DNA from 2 places in the Vogesella sp. XCS3 genome. Region 1 is predicted to be linked to the other one. Evidence: predicted binding sites of a transcription regulator. Region 1 holds the regulator's gene; the other holds the start of a gene.
The links. The regulator sigma-54, encoded in region 1, starts transcription at its own class of promoters, with help from an activator protein. The targets are predictions, from matches to a motif close to CTGGCACGCTTCATGCTT.
Positions count from the first base shown of each region.

Region 1 (11,927 bases):
AGTATGCCAGCGAGTCATGGCCGCTATCGCCTTCCAGGGTAATGGCCGTGCGGTTGGGCAGGCAGAGTGCGGTACTGCCCGGGCCGCTTAGCCAGCCTTGCTGTACGCAATACTGGCGTGGGCTGGGGTCGGCAGCGATGCGCGCCCGCCCCTGGCGTATTTCGACAATGGTTGGCCCCAGCGGGCCTTGCAAGGTAAACCGGCTATCGAGCCGCAGCGGCCAACGTTGTACCAACTGGCCATTCTGGTACAGCAGCACGTGGCTGGCGCGGCCGCTGTGGTACCACAGAAAATAAAAGCTGCCGAAGCAGCTTAGGGCCAGTATGGCCGCAACCAGCACGTCACCTGCCTTGAACAGGGCCAGATGCACGGCTAGTGGTCGCCGCTGCGGCCACCTAGCTGGCGGTGACGGATCAGCACCTGCTCGTCAGCAAAGCTGGCAGCCAGCCGTTCGGTAAGATAAACCGAGCGGTGCTGGCCACCGGTACAGCCGATGGCGATAGTGACGTAGCTGCGGTTGTCCTGTTTGAAGCGTGGCAGCCAGGTGGCCAGGAAAGTGCGGATATCGTCTTCCATGGCTTGTACTTCCGGCTCGCCGGCAAAGAAGTCGCAGATGGCTTGGTCGCGGCCGGTAAGCGGCCGCAGAGCCTCTTCGTAGTAGGGGTTAGGCAGGCAGCGCACGTCGAACACGAAGTCGGCATCCAGCGGGATGCCGTGCTTGAAGCCGAAAGATTCGAACACCACCGTCATGCGGCTGCCGTCGGCGCCGGCCAGCAGCTTCACATAGCCCCGTAGTGCATTGGCTGACAAGTGGCTGGTGTCGATACGGTGGCCAAGCTCGCCGACATGTTCGAGCATCTCGCGCTCCAGGCGGATGCATTCTTCTACGGTCAGGTGGCCATTGGACAGCGGGTGGCGGCGCCGTGTCTCGGAAAAGCGCTTGACCAAGATATCGGTACTGGCTTCCAGGTAGAGCAGGCGGACGTCGATATCCAGTGCCCGCAGCGCCTTGATGGCATTAGGCAGGGCGGCCAGGGTTGGTGCCGATCGCGTGTCTACGCTGATGGCTATCTGGCTGTGGCCGTGTTCGTGGTACAGCGCAATGGCGTCGGCCAGCATGGTGGGCGGCAAGTTGTCCACACAGTAGTAGCCACTGTCTTCCAGTACGCGCAGTGCAACAGATTTGCCGGAGCCGGATAGGCCACTAATCAGAATCAGCTGCATGTTCCTGGTCCCGTAGCAGATTGGTATGGCGGTCGATGAACTCGCGCGTGCTGTCTATGCCGCGCAACTGCAAAATGTAATTGCGTACGGCGGCTTCTACCAGTACGGCTAGGTTACGGCCGGCTGCGACGGGCAGCACAACCTTGCGTACCGTCACGCCCAGAATGTCCTGGGTCTCGGACTGGATGTTCAAGCGGTCCAGCGCTTGCATGGCCTGGTCGTTGGCTTTCATCAGGTGGATGATCAGCTTGAGTACTTTCTTGGGCCGCACGGCGGTTTCGCCAAAGATGGTACGAATGTTCAGGATGCCCAGGCCGCGCACTTCCAGAAAGTCGCGCAGCAGCGGTGGGCAGCGGCCTTCCAGCGTTTCCGGGCCAATGCGGTAAAGCTCTACCGCATCATCGGCTACCAGGCCGTGGCCGCGCGAGATCAGCTCCAGTGCCAGCTCGCTCTTACCCATGGCCGAGTCGCCCATGATCAGCACGCCGATTTCCAGCACATCCAGAAACACGCCATGCATCACCGTGGATACCGCCAGCGCGCGTGCCAGATAAATGCGCAGCACGTCCATCAGGTAAGGGCTTTCCAGCGGCGTGCTCATCAGTGGCACATTGTGCGTCTGGCAGTAGTCGTGCAGCAGTTTGGGTACGGCTTGGCCGTTGGCGACAATCACCACAGCCATGGTCTTGTGGAACAGCTGGTCCAGCGCGGTGCGGGCTGCTGCTTGTTCCAGCTTGTTCAGGTACTCCACCTCGGCCAGACCCAGCACTTGCACCCGGTTGGGGTGGATAAAGTTCAGGTGGCCGACCAGAGCCTGGGTTGGCCGCTGTTCTTCGTTAGAGATCAGGTTGTCAGAGCCGGCGCGGCTGGCGACCCAGCTCAGGCTCAGCTTGTGCTGATTGTCCTGGTACAGGCGGCGCACACTGATATTAGGCATGGGTGGCGTTTCCGGTGAGCAACTCGTGCAGGGTTAGCGCGTCGCAGCTGGCCATTTTTTCGCGCAGGCTACGGCTGGAAAACAGCTGCGCCAGCTCGGACAGCACCTGCAGGTGCAGGTCGGTAGCCTGCTCGGGTACTAGCAGGACAAACAGCAGGTTGACCGGCTTGCCGTCTGGCGAGTCGAACGGAATAGGGCTGGCCAGGCGTATAAACACGCCGGTGGCCTCTTTCAGGCCTTTTACCCGGCCATGCGGGATGGCTACACCCTGGCCCAGCCCGGTAGAGCCCAGCTTTTCGCGGGCAAACAGACTGTCGAAGATGTCGCTACGGGCGATGCCATGGCTGTTTTCAACCATCAGGCCTACCTGTTCGAAAAGGCGTTTCTTGCTGGATACATCTACATCCGCCAGCACGTTCTGCTGCGGAAGAATCTTGCCAATCAAGCTCATGATTTACATTTGCCGGAAAAAACCGTCGGCCATTCTACGCCGAGTCGGCTGTTTGCAATAGGGCAGGGTAAGACCCGCCTGGGTCGGATAAGTGCCGCTGCGTATCACGCTCATATTGTCTGGCGCCCGGGTTCTGCCTGCCCCGGCACATCCAGGCTGCTCACGCAGATGATGCGGTATGGTTGGCGAATCTGGCGGCCCGGACCGAGCATGCGCATTTTGCCCTGTTTACCCTCTGGTGAAGCATGGAAATCGGCAAGACAGGCAAAAAAATGACCATATTGCGACATGAAAACAAAAACGGGAGCCATCTGGCTCCCGTTCTATTCATCGTGCTGGTTTACAAGGTGGCATCGACCTGCTGGGCATTAACCCGGTGCTCGCCTTGTTTTTCTTTGAACTTCAGTACCTGACGGTCCAGTTTATCCATCAGTGTGTCGATGGCGGCGTACATATCGGCTTCTTCCGATTCGACATGAATGTCTTTGCCTGCCAGATGAACATTGACCTCCGCTTTTTGTACCAGTTTATCAACCGACAGCGTCACGCTAACGCCAATGACATTATCTACGTGGCGGGTGATGCGTTCGAGTTTGCTCTCGATGTACTCACGAATCGATGGGGTAACTTCGAGGTGTAGACCGGTAATTTTGAGGTTCATACCCTGACTCCTTCTGTTAACAGTGCGGTCGGGCTGGCCGCACCGGTGTTTTGGCACTTCTATAAGGCCTTGCGAAGGCTAACTGGCGGAATCTGCATAGCTTCACGATACTTGGCAACCGTACGTCTGGCAACCTGAATACCTTGTGCCGTGAGCTTGTCGGCGATGGCGCTGTCGGAGAGCGGTTTCTTGCCGTCCTCGCTGTCGATAATCTGGCGTATCAGCGCCTTGATGGCGGTGGCAGAGCATTCGCCGCCACTATCCGTTTCCAGTGCATTACCAAAAAAGTATTTCAGCTCGAACAGCCCGCGGCTGCACAGCAGATACTTCTGGGTGGTTACCCTGGAAATGGTGGATTCATGCAAACCCAGCTCATCTGCAATGTCTCGCAGGATCAACGGGCGCATGGCCACTTCACCGAGTTCAAAGAACGCTTGCTGCCTCTCAACTATAGATTCCGACACTTTCAGGATGGTGTCAAACCGTTGCTGAATGTTTTTTACCAGCCATCTGGCCTCTTGTAACTGGCCCGAAAGATTATGGCTACTGTCGCGCTGCTGCAGCATGTTTGCATACAGCTGATTTACTTGAAGTTTTGGCAGCGAGCCCCGATTCAGCTGGGCTACCCAGCGGCCACCACGGCGCACTACATGGATATCCGGCGCGACATAATGTGTCTCGCCCTGGTCAAAACCACTGGTTGGCCGTGGTCTCAGCGTGGCAATAAGACTATGCGCAGCGCGTAATTCGGCCTCGCCCACGCCCAGGATTTTCTTCAGCCTGGTGTAGTCTCGGCTACCCAGCAACGCCAAGTGCTCGCCGGCCAGCAGACGCGCCAGCGGGAGTGACGGCGTGTGCGGTGGCAGGTTGCCCAGCTGCAGTGCCAGAAATTCCCCCAGGTCACGGCTGCCTATGCCCATGGGTTCAAATTGCATCATGAGCTTGCGCAGGGTTTCCAGTTCTTCTGCTTCGACATCCAGCTCCAGCGGTAGTTCAGCGGCAACGTCTTCCAGCGGAGTTTGCAGATAGCCGTCGTCGTCCAGCTCGTCAATCAGCAATGCCAGCAGCGCGCTATCCCGTTGCCCCAGCTGGGTTTCGCGCATCTGTGCCGTGAGGTGCTCGCGCAGGGTGGGGCGGCATGGGGCGTTGAGGATAGGGTCGAATTCGTCGTCCCCATCGCGGCTGCCACCGCTGCTGCCGCTGCCCCAGTCGGTGAGCTCCATACTGTCTTGTTGGCGATCTTCTGCGGTGTCGTTGCTGCTTTCCTGGGGCGCGGGGGCATCGCCTTCTGCTGGCGGGCTGTCGCTACCGTCGCTGCGCTCCAGCAGCGGGTTTTCCAGCAGATAGCGCTCCAGTTCGCTGGACAGGTCTAGCGTGGACATTTGCAGTAGCTTGATGGACTGCTGCAGTTGCGGTGTCAGGGTGAGTTGCTGGCTGACTTTGAGCTGGAGGGTTTGTTTCATTTCGCTTACAGGTGGAAATGCTCGCCCAGGTACACCTGGCGAACCTGTTCGTTGTTAACCAGTTCGTCCGGCAGGCCTGATGCCAGCACGCGGCCTTCAGAAATAATATAGGCGCGGTCGCAGATGCGCAGGGTTTCACGCACATTGTGGTCGGTAATCAGTACGCCGATGCCGCGCTCTTTCAGGAAAGAAATGATTTTCTGGATATCAATCACCGCGATGGGGTCAACACCGGCAAATGGCTCGTCCAGCAGGATGAAACGCGGCTTGGTGGCCAGCACACGGGCAATTTCCACGCGGCGGCGTTCACCGCCCGACAGCGCCATGGCATTGGTTTCGCGCAGGTGGCCGATGTTGAGGTCGTCCAGTAGCAGCTGCAGTTCGTTATCCAGCGCTTCACCCGACAAGCCGGCTACTTCGAGCACTGCCTGGATGTTCTCTTCTACCGTCATCTTGCGGAAGATAGAGGCCTCTTGCGGCAAGTAGCCTAGGCCCAGGCGTGCCCGTTTATGGATGGGCAAGTGCGTGATGGTTTCACCGTCCAGCAGGATTTGGCCAGCTTCGGCCGCGATCAGGCCTACCACCATGTAGAAACTGGTGGTTTTACCCGCGCCGTTGGGGCCTAGCAAACCGATGACTTCACCGCTGGCGATGTCCATCGAGACATCCCGCACCACAGTGCGCTTCTTGAAGGTTTTTTTCAGGTGCTGGATGCTCAGCCGGCTTTGGCTCATGGTTTTTCCTGCGGCTGAAGGATGATGGTGACACGGCCGCTGCCATTGCTGGCACTCTGGCCTTTGACCTGGTAGATCTCGGTGACGGTGTTGTAGCTGATCTGTTCGCCGTTCACGATATCCTTGCCACGCTTGACCTGGGCTTTACCGGTAAGAATGACGGTGTTGTTGGCCGAGTCGTAGTCCACGCGGCTGGCGTTGCCGTCCACGAATTCGTTCTTGCCGTCCAGTTTCTGGCGGAAGTACACCGGGCTGCCGGTTGCCAGCAGTTTCTGGCGGCCACTGGCATCTTGTGTGGCGACGGTTTTTTGCGCGCGCAGGTTCAGCGTACCCTGGGTAATGATGACATTGCCCTCAAATACATTGATACCTTGCTTTTGATCGAGTGATGCGCTGTCGGCATTGACTTCGATAGGTTTGCTGCTGTCGGCTTTTTCGGCAAATACCGGGTTGCATACGGTGCCGAGTGCCAGCAACAGCATCAGGCTATGGCGCATAGGAAATCCTTACTTGAGATAGCAGTTTCAGCTGCCCGGCCGGGTGATTGTAGTAAAAGCCAACAGCATTGATGCGCGACTGGCCATCGTCGATCGTCACGGGCGCCCGGTTGCTGAGAATGCCGCTTTGGCTATTGACCAGCAGTGACGGCGTTTGCAAATGAACAGCGGCCTGTTGGCCGTACGGCTGGCGCAGCACGTTCACATGGCCATCAAACTGCCCCAGGCCGGTACTGCGGGCGTATCGCCCCTGGTCAGAGCGCAGGGTGTAGTCCAGTAGCCCCTGGCGGAACTGTTTCAGGTCGGGTTGCTGCATGTACACCAGCTCGGTTTGCGGTAGCTTCCACATTTTGCTGGCGTTCAGGCGTTGCACAGGTACGCCTTGCTCGTCAAAGCGGGTGATCTTGAGCTGCTCAATGGTGTACTCGGGCTGCGACGGGTCGAGTTGGTGTTGTTCGGGCGAGCGCCATTGCGTGAGCACATTCAGCCAGAACGACAGCAGGCCCAGAGCCAGCATCAGCCCAAGGGGAAACAGTTTGGCGGCACGGTTCATTCGAGGTAGCTGGCCATGACGCGGTCAAAGTTGCCCTGGGCTTGCATGATGAGCTCGCACAGCTCGCGCACGGCGCCACGGCCACCACGGTTGCCTGTGACAAAGTGGGCGTGCTGGCGGACAAAACTGGGCGCATCCGGTACGGCAACGGCCAACCCGACGCGGCTCATTACCGGCAGGTCGATCACGTCGTCGCCGATATAGGCGCAGTCTTCAGCGGCGATACCGGTTTTGGCCAGCAGGTCGGCAAAGGCGGTGCGTTTGTCGTGCACGCCTTCGTAGTAGTGGTCTATGCCCAGGCCGCGTACGCGGTGTGCCACGCTGGGGGCGGCACGGCCGGTGATGATGGCCAGCTGTACGCCGGTGGCTTGCAGCATTTTCAGGCCGTGGCCATCCAGCGTATTGAAAGCTTTGAATTCTTCGCCACTGGCAGTAATGAAAATGCGGCCGTCGGTGAGCACGCCGTCTACGTCCAGGATCAGCAGGCGGGTGCGTTTGGCCAGGTCAGTCATTTTTTGCATGGTAATCCTTACACCACGCCTGCCTTGAGCAGGTCGTGCATATTCAGTGCGCCAATCAGCGCGCCGCTGCTGTCTACCACCAGCAGGCCGTTGATCTTGCGCAGCTCCATTTCCTTGGCTGCTTCGGCCGCCAGCAGGTTGGCCGCAATGGTGCGGGGCTGCTTGCCCATGACGTCGTCGATGGTGAGGCCGGCCAGGTCCAGCGAATGATCCAGCGTACGCCGCAAGTCGCCATCGGTAAAGATGCCCGCCAGGCGGCCGTCTTTGTCCAGTACCGCCGTCATGCCCAGGCCTTTGCGGGTCATTTCCAGCAGGGCGTCTTTCAACGACGCGCCACTGTGTACCACCGGCAGGGCATCGCCACTGTGCATCACGTCGCTGATGTGTACCAGCAGGCGGCGGCCCAGGCTGCCACCGGGGTGGGACAGGGCAAAGTCTTCCGGTTTGAAATCGCGTGCGTCCAGCAGGGTTACCGCCAGGGCATCGCCCATAGCCAGTGCCGCGGTGGTGCTGGTAGTGGGTGCCAGGCCCAGGGTACAGGCTTCCTTGTCTACCGCCACGTCCAGATGCACATTGGCTTCTTGCGCCAAGGTAGATTGTGGGCGGCCGGTCATGGCAATGATGGCGATCCCCTTGCGTTTGAGCGCAGGCAGCAGGGCGATGATTTCGTCGCTTTCGCCCGAGTTGGACAGCGCCAGAATGACATCACGCGTGGTGACCATGCCCAAATCGCCATGGGCGGCTTCGGCAGGGTGCATGAAGAAAGACGGCGTGCCTGTACTGGCCAGCGTGGCGGCGATCTTGCGGCCAATATGGCCGGACTTGCCGATGCCGGTGACGATCACCCGGCCCGGGCAGGCCAGTACCAGGTCGATGGCGGCCAGGAAGGCGTCGCCCAGGCGCTGTGCCATGCTGACGATGGCATCCGCTTCGATGTGTAGCACCTCGCGCGCCAGCGCCAGCTGCTGTTGTTTTTGCTCAATATCCATAGTCACCAATTATATCAGCTTATAATCGTTCGACCTTACCTGGCGGGTGCAAGTTTTGCTTGGCCTGTTTTTTGTCGCGAGGAGCACTCCCCCACGATGCATTCCCTGTTTCCCATAGTAGTGGTGTTGCTGGTAGCCGTTCTGGCGGTTACCGCCTGCCGTAGCTTGCGCGTACCGCCCATGCTGGGCTATCTGGTGGTGGGCTTTCTGGCCGGCCCCGGCGTGATGCACCTGATACCGGAAGGCCCGGAAACCGAGTTTCTGGGTGAAATCGGCATTGTCTTCATGATGTTCTCCATTGGCCTGGAGTTCTCTCTGGCCAAGCTCAAGGCCATGAAGCATCTGGTGTTCGGGGTGGGGCTGGCGCAGGTGGTGGTAACCCTGTTGCTGATAACCGGTGCTGTCGGCTGGCTCACTGGCAGTACGCTGGCCGGCTTTGCCATTGGCGCCGCGCTGACCATGTCGTCTACCGCCATAGTCAGCAAGCTGTTGGCCGAGCGCCTCGAGCTGGCGCAGCCGCATGGCCAGCTGGCCATGGGCACGCTGCTGTTCCAGGATATTGCCGTCGTGCCCTTGCTGATCCTGCTGCCTGCTTTTGCGGCCAACTCGGACCACCTAGCGGCAGACTTGGGCATGGCGGCGGTGAAGGTGCTGCTGGTGCTGAGTTTGCTGCTGGTGTTTGGCCAGCGCCTGATGCGGCCGTGGTTTCACCTGGTAGCGCGCCAGCGTTCCAGCGAGCTGTTCATGATTAACGTGCTGCTTATCACCCTGGGTGTGGCCTTCATTACCCAGCAGGCGGGTTTGTCGCTGGCGCTGGGCGCATTTGTGGCCGGCATGCTGATTTCGGAAACCGAGTACCGTTTCCAGGTGGAAGAGGACATCAAGCCGTTCCGCGACATTTTGCTGGGCTTCTTCTTTATTACCGTGGGGATGAGGCTGGATGTGGGCGTGCTGTTCGAGCAGTCCGGTGCCGTATTGCTGATGCTGGTATTGCTGCTGCCGGTCAAGCTCTTGGTGGTGTTTGGTCTGGCGCGGGTAATGGGGCACCGCGCCAATGATGCACTCAAAGCGGGCCTGGCGTTGGCGCAGGGTGGCGAATTCGGCTTTGTGCTGTTGTCGCTGTCCGGCAGCCTCAAGCTGCTGGAGCCGGCTATCGAGCAAGCCGCCATCGCCGGCATTTTGCTGTCCATGCTGGTAGCGCCGTTCCTGATCCAGTACGCCGACCGCATCAGCAAACGCCTGATCAAGCAGGACTGGGCGCTGATGTCGGTAGACCTGCACCAGATTCTGGTGCAAACCATGAGCAAGAACGAGCACGTGATCATTTGCGGCTATGGCCGTAGCGGCCAGTACCTGGCTCGGTTGCTGGAAAGCGAAGACATCTCCTTTTTTGCGCTGGATCTGGACCCCGAGCGCGTGCGCGAGGCAGGTGAGGCGGGCGACCCGGTGGTGTTCGGGGATGCCGCCAAGCGCGAAGTACTCACCGCTGCCGGTGCGCTGCGCGCCAAGGCAGTGGTGATCACCTTTGCCGACACCCACGCTTCCGAGCGCATCATCGACGTGGTGCGTCAGCTGCGCAGCGATCTGCCGGTCATTGTGCGCACTATCGACGATACCGATATCGAGCAGCTGCGTCATGCGGGGGCAGACGAAGTGGTATCCGAGGTGATGGAAGGCAGCCTGATGCTGGCCTCGCACGCGCTGGTGGTGCTGGGGGTGCCGCTGGGGCGCGTGCTGCGCCGTATCCGTACCGTACGTGAAGAGCGCTACAACCTGTTCAAGGGCTTCTTCCGTGGCGCCAGTGACGAGATAGATGGTATCGACGATAGCCAGATGTCACGCCTGCATAGCGTGCAGCTGATCAGCGGGGCCCACGCCATCGGCTCGCCGCTGGGGGCGATCAAACTGTCTGATCGGCAAGTAGAGGTCAAGGCCGTGCGCCGTGGCCACACGCGCTACACCGAGCTCACCCCGGATTTCGAGTTATGTGAAGGCGATGTACTGGTGCTGCTGGCCAAGCCAGAGCAGCTGCTGCTGGCCGAGACCTTGCTGCTGCAGGGCTGATGGGTAGCCACGCTGGTATTGGCGTGTTGAAACAAAAAGGTTGGCCGCAATACTGTGCGGCCAACCTTTTTTCATGATGCATGGCGCCTGCCATCGTGTTTGCCGTATGTCGGGCCGTGCTACAGAGATATCGGTACTAGCTGGCTCGTTGTTGATAAAACAAGCCCTGCTTGCGTGGCAAACAGGGCTTGTCAGCTATCGCCAGGCTTGGCGGTTGGGGGCTTACTTCTTGCTGCCCGGCAGGATGGTGGTGATCTGCTTGGTCAGTTCTTTTTTCAGCGCCTGCTGCTTTTCACCTTCGGTCTTTTTGCCTTTGACCATAGCGTTGAAGTCCAGCGAGTAGGTGGGCTTGTTGATCTGTCCGGTGATTTTCAGCGGGACATTGATACCGTTCAGCTGCTTGAAGGCTTGCGGGTTGGCGCGCACGTTCAGCGTGTAGTCCACAATGCTCTGCGTCAGGTCGAACTTGCCCCCGCCGTTGACATTCACCAGCGAGGAATCCAGTTTCAGGTCCTGGTTGCGCGCAATGCCATTATCCAGCTCGAAACCGGCCGACAGCGCCGAGAAGGTGGTTTTCTGGTCGGCTTGCGCCACCATGCTGTTGTTGTTCCAGTCTTTCAGCTCGCCCGGCAGGTCGCGCAGTGCCGACACCAGGTCAATGCCGGTGAGCGCGCCTTTTTCCAGACGCACGGCCACTTTGCCGCTCAGCGTATTGCGCAGGGCGGCCAGCGAGGTGCCGTGGGCATTCAGCTGTACCCAGCCATTGCCGGCGCCTTCTACCCGGTTAAAGTCGAACAAGTCCAGCATCAGCGGCTTGATCTGCATACCGATCAGCTGTTGCGATAGCTCGACGCGCGGCTCTTTGTCGCGCAGCAGCTTCATGCTGCCTTTGAGCTTGCCGTCGTAGATCTCGGCGCCCAGCTGGTCCAGCGTAATGCTTTCCGGCCGCGCCTTGATATCGGCGGTAATGCCCTTGATACGGAAGCGCCCCATGGCCAGCTCGCCCACCGACAGCTTGCCGTCCACATTCAGGAAATCCATCCAGTCCAGGCGGAAAGGCGAGCCGTTCTGGAACAGCGCAACTGCTTTTTCGGCCTGGTTTTCCGGCAGATAGCGGTTCAGGTCCAGCTTGCCTACGGTGAGCGTGGCTTCGTGGCGCGGCTGCATGAAACCGTATTGCGTGGCGGTGGCCGCCAGCGCGGCACCATCCAGCTGGCCGGCTACGCGCAGGTTCAGCCGGCTTTCTGCCAGGTCGCCGTCCAGCGCGCCTTGCAGCGATGCCTGTAGTTGGCCGCGTGGCAATACTGGCGTTTTCAGATGGGCGGTCAGTACCAGCGGCTCCAGGCGCAGCTGGTGGTAAGCCGCCAGGCTGAGCGGCGCGCGCAGGTTCATGCTGATGGCGTGCCCGCCTACCGACCAGGCAAAGTTGCCTAGCATCTGGTCTGCATAAGCGCCTTCCCGATTGAGCTTGATCTCGGCTAGCTGGCTGGAGAAGCGGTACTGGGTGCGTGCGTAATTTACCGAGCCGGTAATGGCGGCGGCCGGAGTGGTCAGTTCGGTGAGACTGGCGCTGATTTGTGGCAAGCGCGCTTCGGCATGACCCTTGGGTAGCGAGGTGTCCAGCGTCAGCTTGATGTCTTCACCGCTGGCCAGCAGGGTGCCAAAGTTCAGCTTCAGGCGGCCTTCGGCACCCAGGCGCACTTCGCCCAGTTTGTCGGTACTGCTGATAGCCAGTGCATCGAGCTGGTCGATACTGACCTGATCGTCCTGGCGGGTGAACGGTGCTTTGGCCGCCACGCTGACGACCTGGCTGCCGCTGACCAAACGGCCGCC
Region 1 is NZ_CP085530.1:3,553,867-3,565,793, forward strand. It holds gene LCH97_RS16980 (Gx transporter family protein) at 1-18, opposite strand, end outside; gene LCH97_RS16985 (NusG domain II-containing protein) at 1-370, opposite strand, end outside; gene rapZ (RNase adapter RapZ) at 373-1,224, opposite strand; gene hprK (HPr(Ser) kinase/phosphatase) at 1,205-2,161, opposite strand; gene ptsN (PTS IIA-like nitrogen regulatory protein PtsN) at 2,154-2,612, opposite strand; gene LCH97_RS17005 (hypothetical protein) at 2,723-2,923, opposite strand; gene hpf (ribosome hibernation-promoting factor, HPF/YfiA family) at 2,953-3,273, opposite strand; gene LCH97_RS17015 (RNA polymerase factor sigma-54) at 3,333-4,736, opposite strand; gene lptB (LPS export ABC transporter ATP-binding protein) at 4,742-5,470, opposite strand; gene lptA (lipopolysaccharide transport periplasmic protein LptA) at 5,467-5,967, opposite strand; gene lptC (LPS export ABC transporter periplasmic protein LptC) at 5,957-6,520, opposite strand; gene kdsC (3-deoxy-manno-octulosonate-8-phosphatase KdsC) at 6,517-7,041, opposite strand; gene LCH97_RS17040 (SIS domain-containing protein) at 7,050-8,024, opposite strand; gene LCH97_RS17045 (cation:proton antiporter) at 8,127-10,094, shown strand; gene LCH97_RS17050 (AsmA family protein) at 10,317-11,927, opposite strand, start outside.

Region 2 (11,927 bases), 510 kb from region 1:
TTCTGGGTGTTCGCCATGGCCTACATCGGCGGCAGCCGCTTCCTGCTGCGCGGGGTGGTGCGCCGTATCGACGCGCTGGACGCGCCGCGCCGGCCGGTGCTGATCTACGGTGCCGGCCGCGCCGGCCTGCAGCTGATGGCCGGCCTGCTGGAAGGGCGCGAGTACCGCCCGATGGCGTTTGTGGACGATAACCCGCAGCTGTGGCGCCGCACCTTCCGCGGCCTGGCGGTGCACGGCCCGCACGAGCTGCCGCAGCTGCTGCAGGACACCGAGGCCGAGCTGATCCTGCTGGCCATCCCGTCGGCCAGCCGTGGCCGCCACCGCGAGATACTGGAAAAACTGGAACCGCTGCACGTGCCGATCAAGCGCCTGCCGGGCATGGCAGACCTGGTATCCGGCGAGGTGCGCGTCACCGAGCTGCGAGAGGTGGGCATCGACGACCTGTTGGGCCGCGACCCGGTACCGCCGCAGCCCGAGCTGCTGGCGGCCAACATCGCCGGCAAGGTGGTGATGGTCACCGGCGCGGGCGGGTCGATTGGCTCCGAGCTGTGCCGCCAGATCGTGCGGCAGAAGCCGGCGCGCATCGTGCTGTTCGAGGCCAGCGAGTACGCGCTGTACGCCATCGACCAGGAGCTGGCCAAGCTGGCGCCGGCGGTGCCGCGGGTACCGTTCCTGGGCAGCGTTACCGACTACCCGCGCCTGCTGGCGGTACTGCAGGGCATGCGCGTGGACACCGTCTACCACGCTGCCGCCTACAAGCACGTGCCGATGGTGGAACACAACCCGGTGGCCGGTATCGTCAACAACGCCTTTGGCACCGACACCTGCGCCCGCGCCGCCGAAGACGCCGGCGTGGCCACTTTTGTGCTGATCTCTACCGACAAGGCCGTGCGGCCAACCAATGTGATGGGCGCCACCAAACGCCTGGCCGAGCTCGCGCTGCAGGCGCGCCACGCGGCCGGCAGCCGCACCCGCTTCGTGATGGTGCGTTTTGGCAATGTGCTGGGCAGTTCCGGCTCGGTGGTGCCGCTGTTCAAGCAGCAGATCGCCAGCGGCGGCCCAGTGACGCTGACGCACCCGGAGATTACCCGCTACTTCATGACCATTCCCGAGGCGGCGCAGTTGGTGATCCAGGCTGGCGCGATGGGGCAGGGCGGCGACGTGTTCGTGCTGGACATGGGCGAGCCGGTACGCATCATCGACCTGGCGCGGCGCATGATTCATCTGTCCGGCTTGCAGGTGCGCGACGAGCGCAACCCGCAAGGCGACGTGGAGATTCGCTGCACCGGCCTGCGCCCGGGTGAAAAGCTGTACGAAGAGCTGCTGATCGGCGACAACGTGCTGCCTACCGACCACCCGCGCATCCTGCGTGCGCAGGAATACCACCTGGCACCGGCCGAGCTGGCACAGCATATGGCGGCCTTGCGTGCGGCGTGCGATGCGCTGGACGCGGCACAGGCCTTTGCGCTGATGCAGGGCGTGGTGCACGAGTTCAAAGCGGCCGAGGCCACCGTGGACTGGCTGGTACAGGCGCGGCGCTAGTACGTACCGACAGCGCTTTGCTGCATCAACGCACAAGGCCCGCCGGCAATGCCGGCGGGCCTTGTGCTTGCCTAGTTGGCCGCATTGCCTGCGGCCAACCGTCTTACCCTGCTTTCTGGCTCACTTGCTGCAGGATGGTGCTGCTGGTGGCGTAGTCCTTGTTCAGGTAAATCTTGGCAAACGAGTGCCCCAGCAGGTCGCTGATCGGGTGGAAACCGATGCTGGCGTTGGCCGGCAGCACGTTTTTCACCACGCGCAGGCCGTTGATCACCTGGTCCCAGCTGGAGGTGACGTAGCTCGATTGCGGCAGCACGTATTGCGCCGGCGTGGCCACGCCCACCGTCACCACCTTGCCCAGCGCTTTTTCCGGGCCGCCTACCAGCAGGTTCTGCCCCACGTTGGCGTACAGATTACCCTGCGAGTGCGCTACCAGCACCACCTTGCGGCCCTCGCCCAGATAACGGCGGTACATGCCCACGTGTTGCGGCAGCTCGGTCATTTGTTGCTCGCCGGCAAAGCTGTTCACGTAGCTGTCTACCATCGCCTGGCTCATCCAGCCCGGCTGCGCGGCGCCGCCGTCCACGTAGCGCCAGAAGTCGCGCGCGCTTTGTGTTTCCTGGTTTTTCTGGCGGAACACCTGCTGCAGGTCGGCAAAGAAGCCGTTGGTGGCGTTGTAGGCGTTGCCATAAACGTAGCCCTTGTCCAGCTTGCGTGCCTGCAGGCTGCTTTTCAGCAGCTGCAGGCTGGCGACGGCGTCGTCAAACGTGTTCTGGATGCCGTTGACGTAGACCACGGCCGCCGGCGCGGCGTGGGCGCTGCCGGCGATGGCCAGCAGCAGGGTGGCGGCGAGTGTGCTAGTGCGTGTGTGCATGGGTGTCTCCCGAAGTGCGTTGCTTAGGGTTGTGTTACCGGTGCCGTACGGCAGGCTTCGGCGCCGGGGTCGGCAAAGTACTGGCCGGCGGCCAGCCCTTGAAAGCGGATATAGGCGTCGCTGTCGGCCGGGCGGCTCAGCATTTCGGCACGCGCGGCGATGATCTGGTCGTAGGCCCATTGCTGGTCCTGGCCGCTGCTTTCCAGCGTGGCCGGGTCCATGACGCAGGCAATGGCGCGGGCGATGCGTACACCGGCGCGGTGGGCACTAGCCTGGTCGTGCACCTCGTGTATGGCTTGCGCCCAGCCTGCGGCCAACTGCTGCATGGCTTGGTGTAGCAGCGGGTTGCTGCCGTAGCGCGCGGCCAGCCATGTCTGCATCTCGTCCGGCACGGCGTTGGCCGGGCGTGTTGCTGCTACCGGCATGGCCGGTATGGCGGGCAGGGGCAGGGCTGCCGCGGTGGCTGCCGCAGCTGCCGGGCTGGCCTGCGGCGCAGGGGCGGTATCGGGCGTAGCCGGCCATAACAGCCACGCCAGCAATACGCTGGCGCACAGGGTAATCAGGTAAGGCATGGGCGGTTCCGGGTGGGGGCTGGGGACACTATGCCGCGGTTTTATGTCGATAATTAAACGTTTGTTAGCCATTATCGAAATGTGCATTTGCAGCATGTCGACATATTGCAACAAAGGCGCAATACCGCGCCTGGCCTGGCTTTGCGTGGTGCTCAGCACGGGCGATGCATAGCGATTTTACGATTGGTATGCACAGCTATCTTGCAATACACAGTAGTGCGCTGCTAGGATAAAACCATCATCAGCGGCGCAGTGCCGGCTGGTTCCTTGTATTGCAAGGTAGTGAGGAGACGACGATGAGATCACCCATAACAGGCCATGCGCGGGCGGCTACGCCATACACCCAATCGCAGCAAGCCAGCCGCAGCCTGTGCGCTGGCGGCAAGCCGGCTGGGCGCCACGCAGCGCGCCGGGCTGGGGAAGGACGCGCTGCATGAAGACGCAATTACGCAAAGGCACGCTGGAGATGTGCGTGCTGGCGGTGCTGGCCCGGCACGATAGCTATGTGTACGAGATCGTCAGCACGCTGGCGCAAAGCATGGACATCAGCGAAGGCACCATCTACCCGCTGATGCGGCGGCTGCAGGGCGACGACTGGGTCAGCACCTATCTGGTGGAGTCGGCCAGCGGGCCGGCGCGCAAGTACTACCGGCTGACGCCGGCCGGTGGCGAGGCGCTGGCCGCCATGCGCCGGGAATGGGGCAGCTTCGTTGCCGAGATCAATGCCGTGCTGGGGCAGCCCCGGCCAGAAGGAGACACACCATGAACCGTGAACAGTATCTGCAAAGGTTGGCCGCCGCACTGGGCAAACTCGGCCCGGCCGAACGCGACGAGATCCTGGCCGACTACCGCGCCTATTTTGACGACGCCGCCGCCGATGGCCGCAGCGAGGCCGAGGTGTGCGCCGCGCTGGGCGAGCCGGAACGCCTGGCGCGCGAGCTCACCGCCGAGCGCAAGCTGGCCGACTGGGAGGCCGACAAAAGCCCGGCCAATATGAAGCAGGCGCTGGGTGCGCTGGCCGGCCTGGGCGTGCTGAACGTGCTGCTGGCTTTTCCCTACCTGTTCTTGCTGACCTGGCTGGCTAGCCTGTGGCTGGGGGCGGTCGGCATGCTGGTAGCCGGTTTGCTGATTACCGGCGGCTGGGCCAGCCATAGCGTGTTCGGCTGGCCGTCGCTGGACAATATCGTGGTGAACGACAGCGGCGTCGGCCCGTGGCTCATCGCTGCCGGCCCGCGCGATGGCCAGCCGCCACACATACGCATTGAAAGCGATCATGGTGAAACGGTGCGCATCGAACCGGACCCCGCCAGCGGCAAGCTGGTGATAGAAGCGCGCGACGGCGACGAGCACTTCCGCCTGGAGCGCGACGCCAGTGGCCAGTTGTCGCAGCTGCGTATCGGTGACGGTGTCGACAGCATCGAGCTGAGCGGCTTGCCCAAAGCGTCCTCTGGCAGCGTACTGGTACTGGGGCTGGTGCTGACCCTGCTGGGGCTGATCGGCAGCATACTGGGCTGGAAAGTGTTGCGCTGGGTGTGGCACGGCACCGGCCGCTGGCTACGCTGGCAGCAGCGCCTGGTAGCGGGCGAGGCGGCAGTACGGTAGGCTGCGGCCAACCTTTGACACCGGAGCAGGCATGGAAACCCGCTGGCTGGAAGACTTTCTGGTATTGGCCGAAACCGGCAGCTTCACCCGCTCGGCCGAGCTGCGCCATCTGACGCAGCCGGCGTTTTCCCGCCGCATCAAGGCGCTGGAAAACTGGTTGGGCGCCGACCTGATCGACCGCACCACCTGGCCGACGCGGCTCACGCCGGCCGGCGAGCTGCTGCAGGAAAAAGCGCGCCTGCTGGTAGGCGAGCTGTCCAGCACGCGCAGCCTGCTGCGCGGCTTGCAGCAGGCCGACGCGGCCACGCTCACGCTGGCGGTGCCGCATACGCTGTCGTTCGGCTTCGTGCCGCGCTGGCTGGCGGACGAGCAGGCCACGTTGGGCGAGGTAGCCTGGCGCCTGCTGGCGCATAACGTGCACGACGCGGTGATTGCGCTGACCGAGGGCAACGCCGACCTGTTGCTGTGCTACCACCACCCGCGCCACCCGGTAGAGCTGCCGGACAGCCGCTACCAGGGCTTGTGTCTGGGCAGCGAAACGCTGCAGCCGTTCAGCCGTGCCGAGCGCGGCCAACCCTTGTGGCAGCTGCCCGGCAGCGACGGCGCGCCGCTGCCGTTTCTGGCCTACGGCCCCAATGCCTACTTTCGCCGCATGGTGGAGCTGATCATCGAACGCGCGCCGCAGCCCTGCCTGCTGCAGCAGCGCTTCGAAACCGACATGGCCGAAGGCCTGAAGGCCATGGTGCTGGAAGGCCACGGCGTGGCGTTTTTGCCGCAGAGCGCGGTGCAGCGCGAGCTGGCCGCCGGGCAGCTGGCCGCCGCCGGCGGCGAGGCGTGGTCGCTGCAAATGGAAATCCGCGTATACCGCGATGCGCGGCGCGAGCTGCCGCAGCTGGATGCGCTGTGGCAAGGGTTGGCCGCACGCTACCCGGCGGTGTGAGCGTGGGGTGAGCGGGCTATCCGGGCGTTAGCCAGGCGGGTACCCCTGCGTATGTTCGCGTTCGCCAGCAGTTTGCCAGCCTGGTGAACCCGGCACGCTACACACAATCCACGTGGCGAATGTCTTTGCCTGTGTTCAACCGGTGTCTTTTTGGCTCAATATCCTGGCACGTTGGCCGCAAAAAGCCGCTATTTGCCAGATCATGCAAATCTTGCATGATCCTATCGCCATTCGGAATTGGCCGCCGCCATGGCGCTGCCGCTACAGTGCACGCACTCCACAAAAAGCAAAAGACAACACCTATGACCACCCGCCTGGAACACGATCTGCTGGGGGACCGCGAGGTCCCGGCACACGCCTACTGGGGCGTGCACACCCTGCGTGCTATCGAAAACTTCCCTATCACCGGCCAGACCATCGCCAGCTACGGCGACCTGATCCGTGCATTGGCGGTGATCAAACAGGCTGCCGCGCTGGCTAACCACCAGCTGGGCATTCTGGCCGATCACCACAAGGAAGCCATCGTGCTGGCCTGCGAGGAAATCCGCGCCGGCAAGCTGCACGACCAGTTTGTGGTAGACGTGATCCAGGGCGGTGCTGGCACCTCCACCAATATGAACGCCAACGAGGTGATCGCCAACCGCGCGCTGGAGCTGTTGGGCCACGCCAAGGGCGAGTACCAGCACCTGCACCCCAACGAACATGTGAACATGGGGCAGAGCACCAACGACGTGTACCCCACCGCGCTGCGCCTGGCCACCTTCTGGGGCGTACAGCGCCTGCTGGCGGCGATGGCGCGCCTGCGCGACGCCTTCGACGACAAGGCCGACGAATTTGCCGACGTGCTGAAGATGGGGCGTACCCAGCTGCAGGACGCGGTACCGATGACGCTGGGCCAGGAATTCCGCACCTACGCCGTGATGCTGGGTGAAGACGAACAACGCCTGTACGAAGCCAGCGCGCTGATGCTGGAAATCAACCTGGGTGCCACCGCCATCGGCACCGGCATTACCGCGCACCCGGACTACACCCCGCTGGTATGCCAGAAGCTGTCGGCGCTCACTGGCCTGGCGCTGGAAACCGCGCCCAACCTGATCGAAGCCACCCAGGACTGCGGCGCCTTCGTGCAGCTGTCTGGTGTGCTGAAGCGCGTGGCGGTGAAGCTATCCAAGAGCTGCAACGACTTGCGCCTGCTGTCGTCCGGCCCGCGTGCCGGCCTGGGCGAAATCAACTTGCCGGCGCGCCAGGCTGGCTCGTCCATCATGCCGGGCAAGGTGAACCCGGTGATTCCGGAAGTGGTGACCCAGGTGGCTTACGAGGTGATCGGCAACGACATGACCGTCACTATGGCGGCGGAAGCCGGCCAACTGCAGCTGAACGCCTTCGAGCCGGTGATTGCCTACAGCCTGTTCCGCAGCGTGAGCCACCTGGCCGCCGCCTGCGACACGCTGCGCGACAACTGCGTGGTAGGCATTACCGCCAACCGCGACTACCTGCTGGACACCGTGCACCGCTCGGTAGGCCTGGTCACCGCGCTGAACCCCTATATCGGCTACGCCGCCGCCACCGAGGTGGCCACCGAAGCCCACCAGAGCGGCGGCAGCGTGTACGACATCGTGCTGCGCCGTGGCCTGCTGACCCGCGAGCAGCTGGACACCGTGCTGCAGCCGGCAGCCCTGACCAGCCCGTGCTGGCTCACGCTGTAAAGATTCCCTCTCTCTTGAATGTGATGTGAAGTTTGGCCGCCCTACCGCAAGGTATGGCGGCATTTTTTTTGCCTGCACATCGCCCGATCTGGGCGGGTACGATTGCGCAATTTGTCATGCGAACTTGCATGTTTATTGCGCTGCATGCGCAGTAGCTGCCACAAGCTTGCCTGCGCTGGCGCAGCCTGCCGCTTTGGCTGGCCTGCCTGTGTCGTGGTGCGGGATTTGCCTGATTACAGCGCGGCCGCTTTCTGCTTTAATGCCAGCCCTGCGCGGCAGGCTTGACCCTGCAGCCGGATAAAAACAAGCGCTACGGTGCTGATGTACTGCCCGGCAATGACCGGAGCGGACACTACAAAGGATTAATTTCACAAAGCAATACAGGGAAATACCGTGAAACTTAATCGATTGACCAAGATGATCCTGGCCGCCATGGTGCTGGGTATCATTGCCGGCTACGGCTGGCGTGAAGTGGCTGGTAGCGAAGAGGCGATCAAATCGTTTGCCGACCAGCTATCCATTCTGACCGACATCTTCCTGCGCCTGATCAAGATGATCATTGCGCCGCTGGTGTTCTCCACCCTGGTGGTGGGTATTGCCCGCATGGGTGATTCGGCTACCGTTGGCCGCATCGGTGCCAAAGCCATGGGCTGGTTTGTGACTGCCTCGCTGGTATCGCTGGTGCTGGGCCTGATCATGGTGAACCTGCTGAAGCCGGGCGTGGGCCTGAGCCTGCCGCTGCCGGAGGTGACCGCCAGCTCGGGTATCGAGAAAGGCGCGCTGACGCTGAAAGACTTCATCAGCCACCTGATTCCGAAGAGCGTGTTTGACGCATTGGCCAAGAACGAGATCCTGGCCATCGTGGTGTTCTCGCTGTTCTTCGGTACCGCAGCCTCGGCTATCGGCGACAAGGCCAAAGGCCTGATCGACGCTATCGACGCCGTGGCGCACATCATGCTGAAAGTCACCGGCTACGTGATGAACTTTGCCCCCTTTGCCGTGTTTGCCGCGATTGCCGGCATGGTGGCCAAGGAAGGCCTGGGCATTCTGTCTACCTACGGCAGCTTCATGGCGCAGTTCTACCTGTCGCTGGGCCTGCTGTGGCTGGCACTGCTGGGCATGGGGTCGCTGTTCCTGAAGCGCCGCGTACTGGAGCTGCTGCGCGCCATTCGCGAGCCGGCACTGCTGGCGTTTTCTACCGCCAGCTCGGAAGCCGCCTACCCGAAAACCCTGGACCGCCTGAAGCGTTTTGGTTGTAGCGACCGCATCGCCAGCTTTGTGCTGCCGATGGGCTACTCGTTCAACCTGGACGGCTCGATGATGTACTGCACCTTTGCCACCATCTTCATCGCCCAGGCCTATGGTATCGACCTGAGCCTGTCGCAGGAAATCACCATGCTGCTGATCCTGATGGTGACCTCCAAAGGCATGGCCGGTGTGCCGCGTGCTTCGCTGGTGGTGATTGCCGCCACGCTGGCGCAGTTCAATATTCCGGAAGCCGGCCTGCTGCTGCTGCTGGGTGTGGACCACTTCCTGGATATGGGCCGCTCCGCGACTAACGTACTGGGCAACGCCATTGCCGCCTGCGTGGTCGCCAAGAGCGAAAAAGAGCTGGGCGCTGCCCAGCCGGTGCTGGACGAAGACGACGACATCGACCCGCAGCCGCGCCGCGAGCCCGAGCTGGAACCGGCATTTGCCAAACGGGGCTAATGCCCTGACACTGTCGGCTGGACAACGATGGACGCATCATGAAAAGCGATGAACGCTATCTGACCCAGCCGCAGCTGGCAGAACTGGCCAGCCAGGTACAACAGTATCTGGAGGGTGAGCACGAGGTAGAGCTGGGTGGTTTTGACGCCCAGGCGCTGGTGTTGCTGGTGGCCGACCGTATTGGCCCGGCCATCTATAACAAGGCGCTGGCCGATGCACGCAGTGCGCTGGATACGCGCATGGAGTCGCTACAGTCTGCCTTGTGGGAGCTGGAGCGCAGCTAGCGCGCTGGTACTGCCTGTGCTTGGTATAAAAGGTTGGCCGCATGCCATACGGTGTGCGGCCAACCTTTTTTCATGTGGGCATGCCAAGAAAAAAGCCTGCCAGGTGGCAGGCTTTGGCGGCGCAAGCCTGGGGCTTACCAGGCGCTATGCCATACGTCCAGCAGGCCGCTGACTTCTACGCCGGATACTTCGCTGCGGCCTTTCAGCCAGGCAGCCAGTGCAGCCTGCACTTCGGCGGTTACTTTCACGCCGTTTACCGGGAACACGATGCCATCCAGCTGGCCATCGCTAAAGTGGCCACCAAAGCTCACGCCTTGCGCGTCTACCGCTTCCAGCCAGCCATTCAGGAACGCATCGTTGGCCGCATCGTCCAGGCCTGCCAGCGCGGCGACCACGGTAAAGCCCAGCTCCTGGAACTCGCCCACGCGCAGTTTCTTGCGTTGGCGTGGCGACAGGCGTTTCAGACGGTTTGGCGAGTTCGGGTTGGTCATGGTTGGACTCCGGTTAAAAACAATCAGGCCGCGATGATAGCGCGGCCTGATTGGCTTGTGTGGTTAAACTTAGAAGATGGGGAAGCTGAACGTCTTGGGGGTGGCACTGCCTGGTAGCGTGATGGTGATCATCAGCATATCCGGTGCCGTGGCAGCCGTGCCGCAGGTAACGCCTGTGGCAAGGCCCAGGCTGGTAGTGTATGTCTCAGGCCTGTCTACCTGGTTGCCAATGGTGTGCGACGTGGTGCCGGAGAGCGCCGCACTGGCCGCCGCTGCGGTCGTCGTGACGCTGAAGGCAACCGTAGTACCAGCAGGCAAGGTGTTTGCGAAAAGGTCTGCCGGCGTATAGCTGACTGTGGCCGTGCTGGCTGGGCACAGGTCGAAGTTATTCAACTCGGCCGCCCCTTTGGTCGGGTTATAAATGAGGCTGTTGTTGCTGATACCCCAGATAATTTCTGCGGTGCGTCGCAGGTGTACGGTCGAGGCGGCTCGGCCGTCAGAACGTGCTACGCCATCGAAAAAGCCATTGCCTGTTTCGTCATGGATGCCGTTGCGATTGAGGTCCAGATAAAACTCGGAGTAACTGTTACCTGCAACCGTGAGCCAGCTTTGTGCTTTGTTGACGGTGGTTCTAGCCTGCCCAGGGCGGGCATCCAGAAATGCTTCGGGCAGGTCGTAGTTGCTGACAAACTCGCCGGTATCGAATACGCCATTGCTGTTTTTGTCGTCAAAACTTTCTTCGCCTTGCATGTAGGCCAACACGGTTTGGCGGCCGGCATCCACCAGTGCAGTACGCACACCGCTGCTCAACAGGGTGACGTTGCAGCTGCCTGCCGTCATGCTGCATTTGGAGGTGATGGTGCCGATACCGCCTTCGGTAACAAAATTGACGGTTGTACCGTCTGGTACCGGGTTGCCCTGGCGATCGGATGCGCGTGCAGTCAGGGTAATGCTGACACCGTCGGTGTTATAAAACGCCGGGTTGTAGCTGGAAACTGAAAGTGAAAAGCCGTTCTGATGAGGGAGGCCGGTGCTGACGGAAAGTTGGCTGGATTGCGCGCTGTATTTGCCGGCGACGGCGGTTACCCTGACTGGCGTAGGCACTGTACCGGAGATAACCCGAGCGGTAGCTATGCCGCTGTTGTCTGTGACGGCTTGAGTGGCCTGAAGAGTCAAGCCGCCCACGGTGGTATTCAAGGAAAAAGTGACCGTTTCTCCTGCCAGGGGTTGATTCAGGGCGTCTTTGACCAGGAACTTCACCTCGGCCTGCGTTTCACCTTCCCCGCCTTGATAGACAAGTAAATCTGGTGTTGCCGAACTAAAACTGATGGATGCAGCTTTCGATACGCTGCTTGTTGTTCCGCTTGAACCACTGCTACTACTGCCTGTGCTTTGTGTGGCGGTCTGCCCTGAGCTACCGCCACCACCCCCGCCGCCGCCGCAGCCTGTCAGTGCCAGTGCAGTGCACAAAGTTGTCAGAAAAAATGCCTGATGTAGCCTGGTAGGGTGGGGTGCCACGATGAGCCTCGCTTGTTGCGTCGGGTTAAAATGGCCGAAGCGGTATGTGGTGATTCGCTCCGGCCATCAAGCTGTTGGCATCATTTTATTGGCATGTTGCTACATTGCGCTACATTTCTATGTGTTACAAACCCAGTTCCTGCCAGATGCTATCGATACGGGCTGACACTTCGGTGCTCATGCTGATGGTGGTGCCCCATTCCCGGTTTGTTTCGCCGGGTAGCTTGTTGGTGGCGTCCAGCCCCATCTTGCCACCCAGGCCCGAGATCGGGCTGGCGAAATCCAGGTAATCAATAGGCGTATTTTCGATAAGCGTGGTATCGCGTACCGGGTCCATACGGGTGGTAATGGCCCAGATCACTTCTTTCCAGTCGCGCGTGTTTACGTCGTCGTCCACCACCACAATGAACTTGGTGTACATGAACTGGCGCAGGAAGCTCCAGCAGCCCATCATCACACGCTTGGCGTGGCCGGGGTACTGCTTCTTGATGCTGATCACCGCCATACGGTAGCTGCAGCCTTCCGGTGGCAGGTAGAAGTCCACGATTTCGGGAAACTGCTTCTGCAGGATAGGCACGAACACTTCGTTCAGTGCCACACCCAGGATGGCGGGTTCGTCCGGCGGTTTGCCGGTGTAGGTGCTGTGGTACACCGGGTTCTCGCGCATGGTGATGCGGTCGATGGTGAATAC
Region 2 is NZ_CP085530.1:3,044,035-3,055,961, forward strand. It holds gene LCH97_RS14475 (nucleoside-diphosphate sugar epimerase/dehydratase) at 1-1,542, shown strand, start outside; gene LCH97_RS14480 (hypothetical protein) at 1,646-2,413, opposite strand; gene LCH97_RS14485 (hypothetical protein) at 2,437-2,985, opposite strand; gene LCH97_RS14490 (PadR family transcriptional regulator) at 3,419-3,751, shown strand; gene LCH97_RS14495 (DUF1700 domain-containing protein) at 3,748-4,587, shown strand; gene LCH97_RS14500 (LysR family transcriptional regulator) at 4,619-5,527, shown strand; gene aspA (aspartate ammonia-lyase) at 5,830-7,233, shown strand; gene LCH97_RS14510 (dicarboxylate/amino acid:cation symporter) at 7,627-8,943, shown strand; gene LCH97_RS14515 (DUF2164 domain-containing protein) at 8,982-9,227, shown strand; gene LCH97_RS14520 (50S ribosome-binding protein YggL) at 9,362-9,718, opposite strand; gene LCH97_RS14525 (Ig-like domain-containing protein) at 9,788-11,236, opposite strand; gene ubiD (4-hydroxy-3-polyprenylbenzoate decarboxylase) at 11,361-11,927, opposite strand, start outside.
Region 2: LCH97_RS14510 (dicarboxylate/amino acid:cation symporter) is a predicted target of sigma-54. The motif match lies at 7,473-7,490, and genes of this name have one in related genera.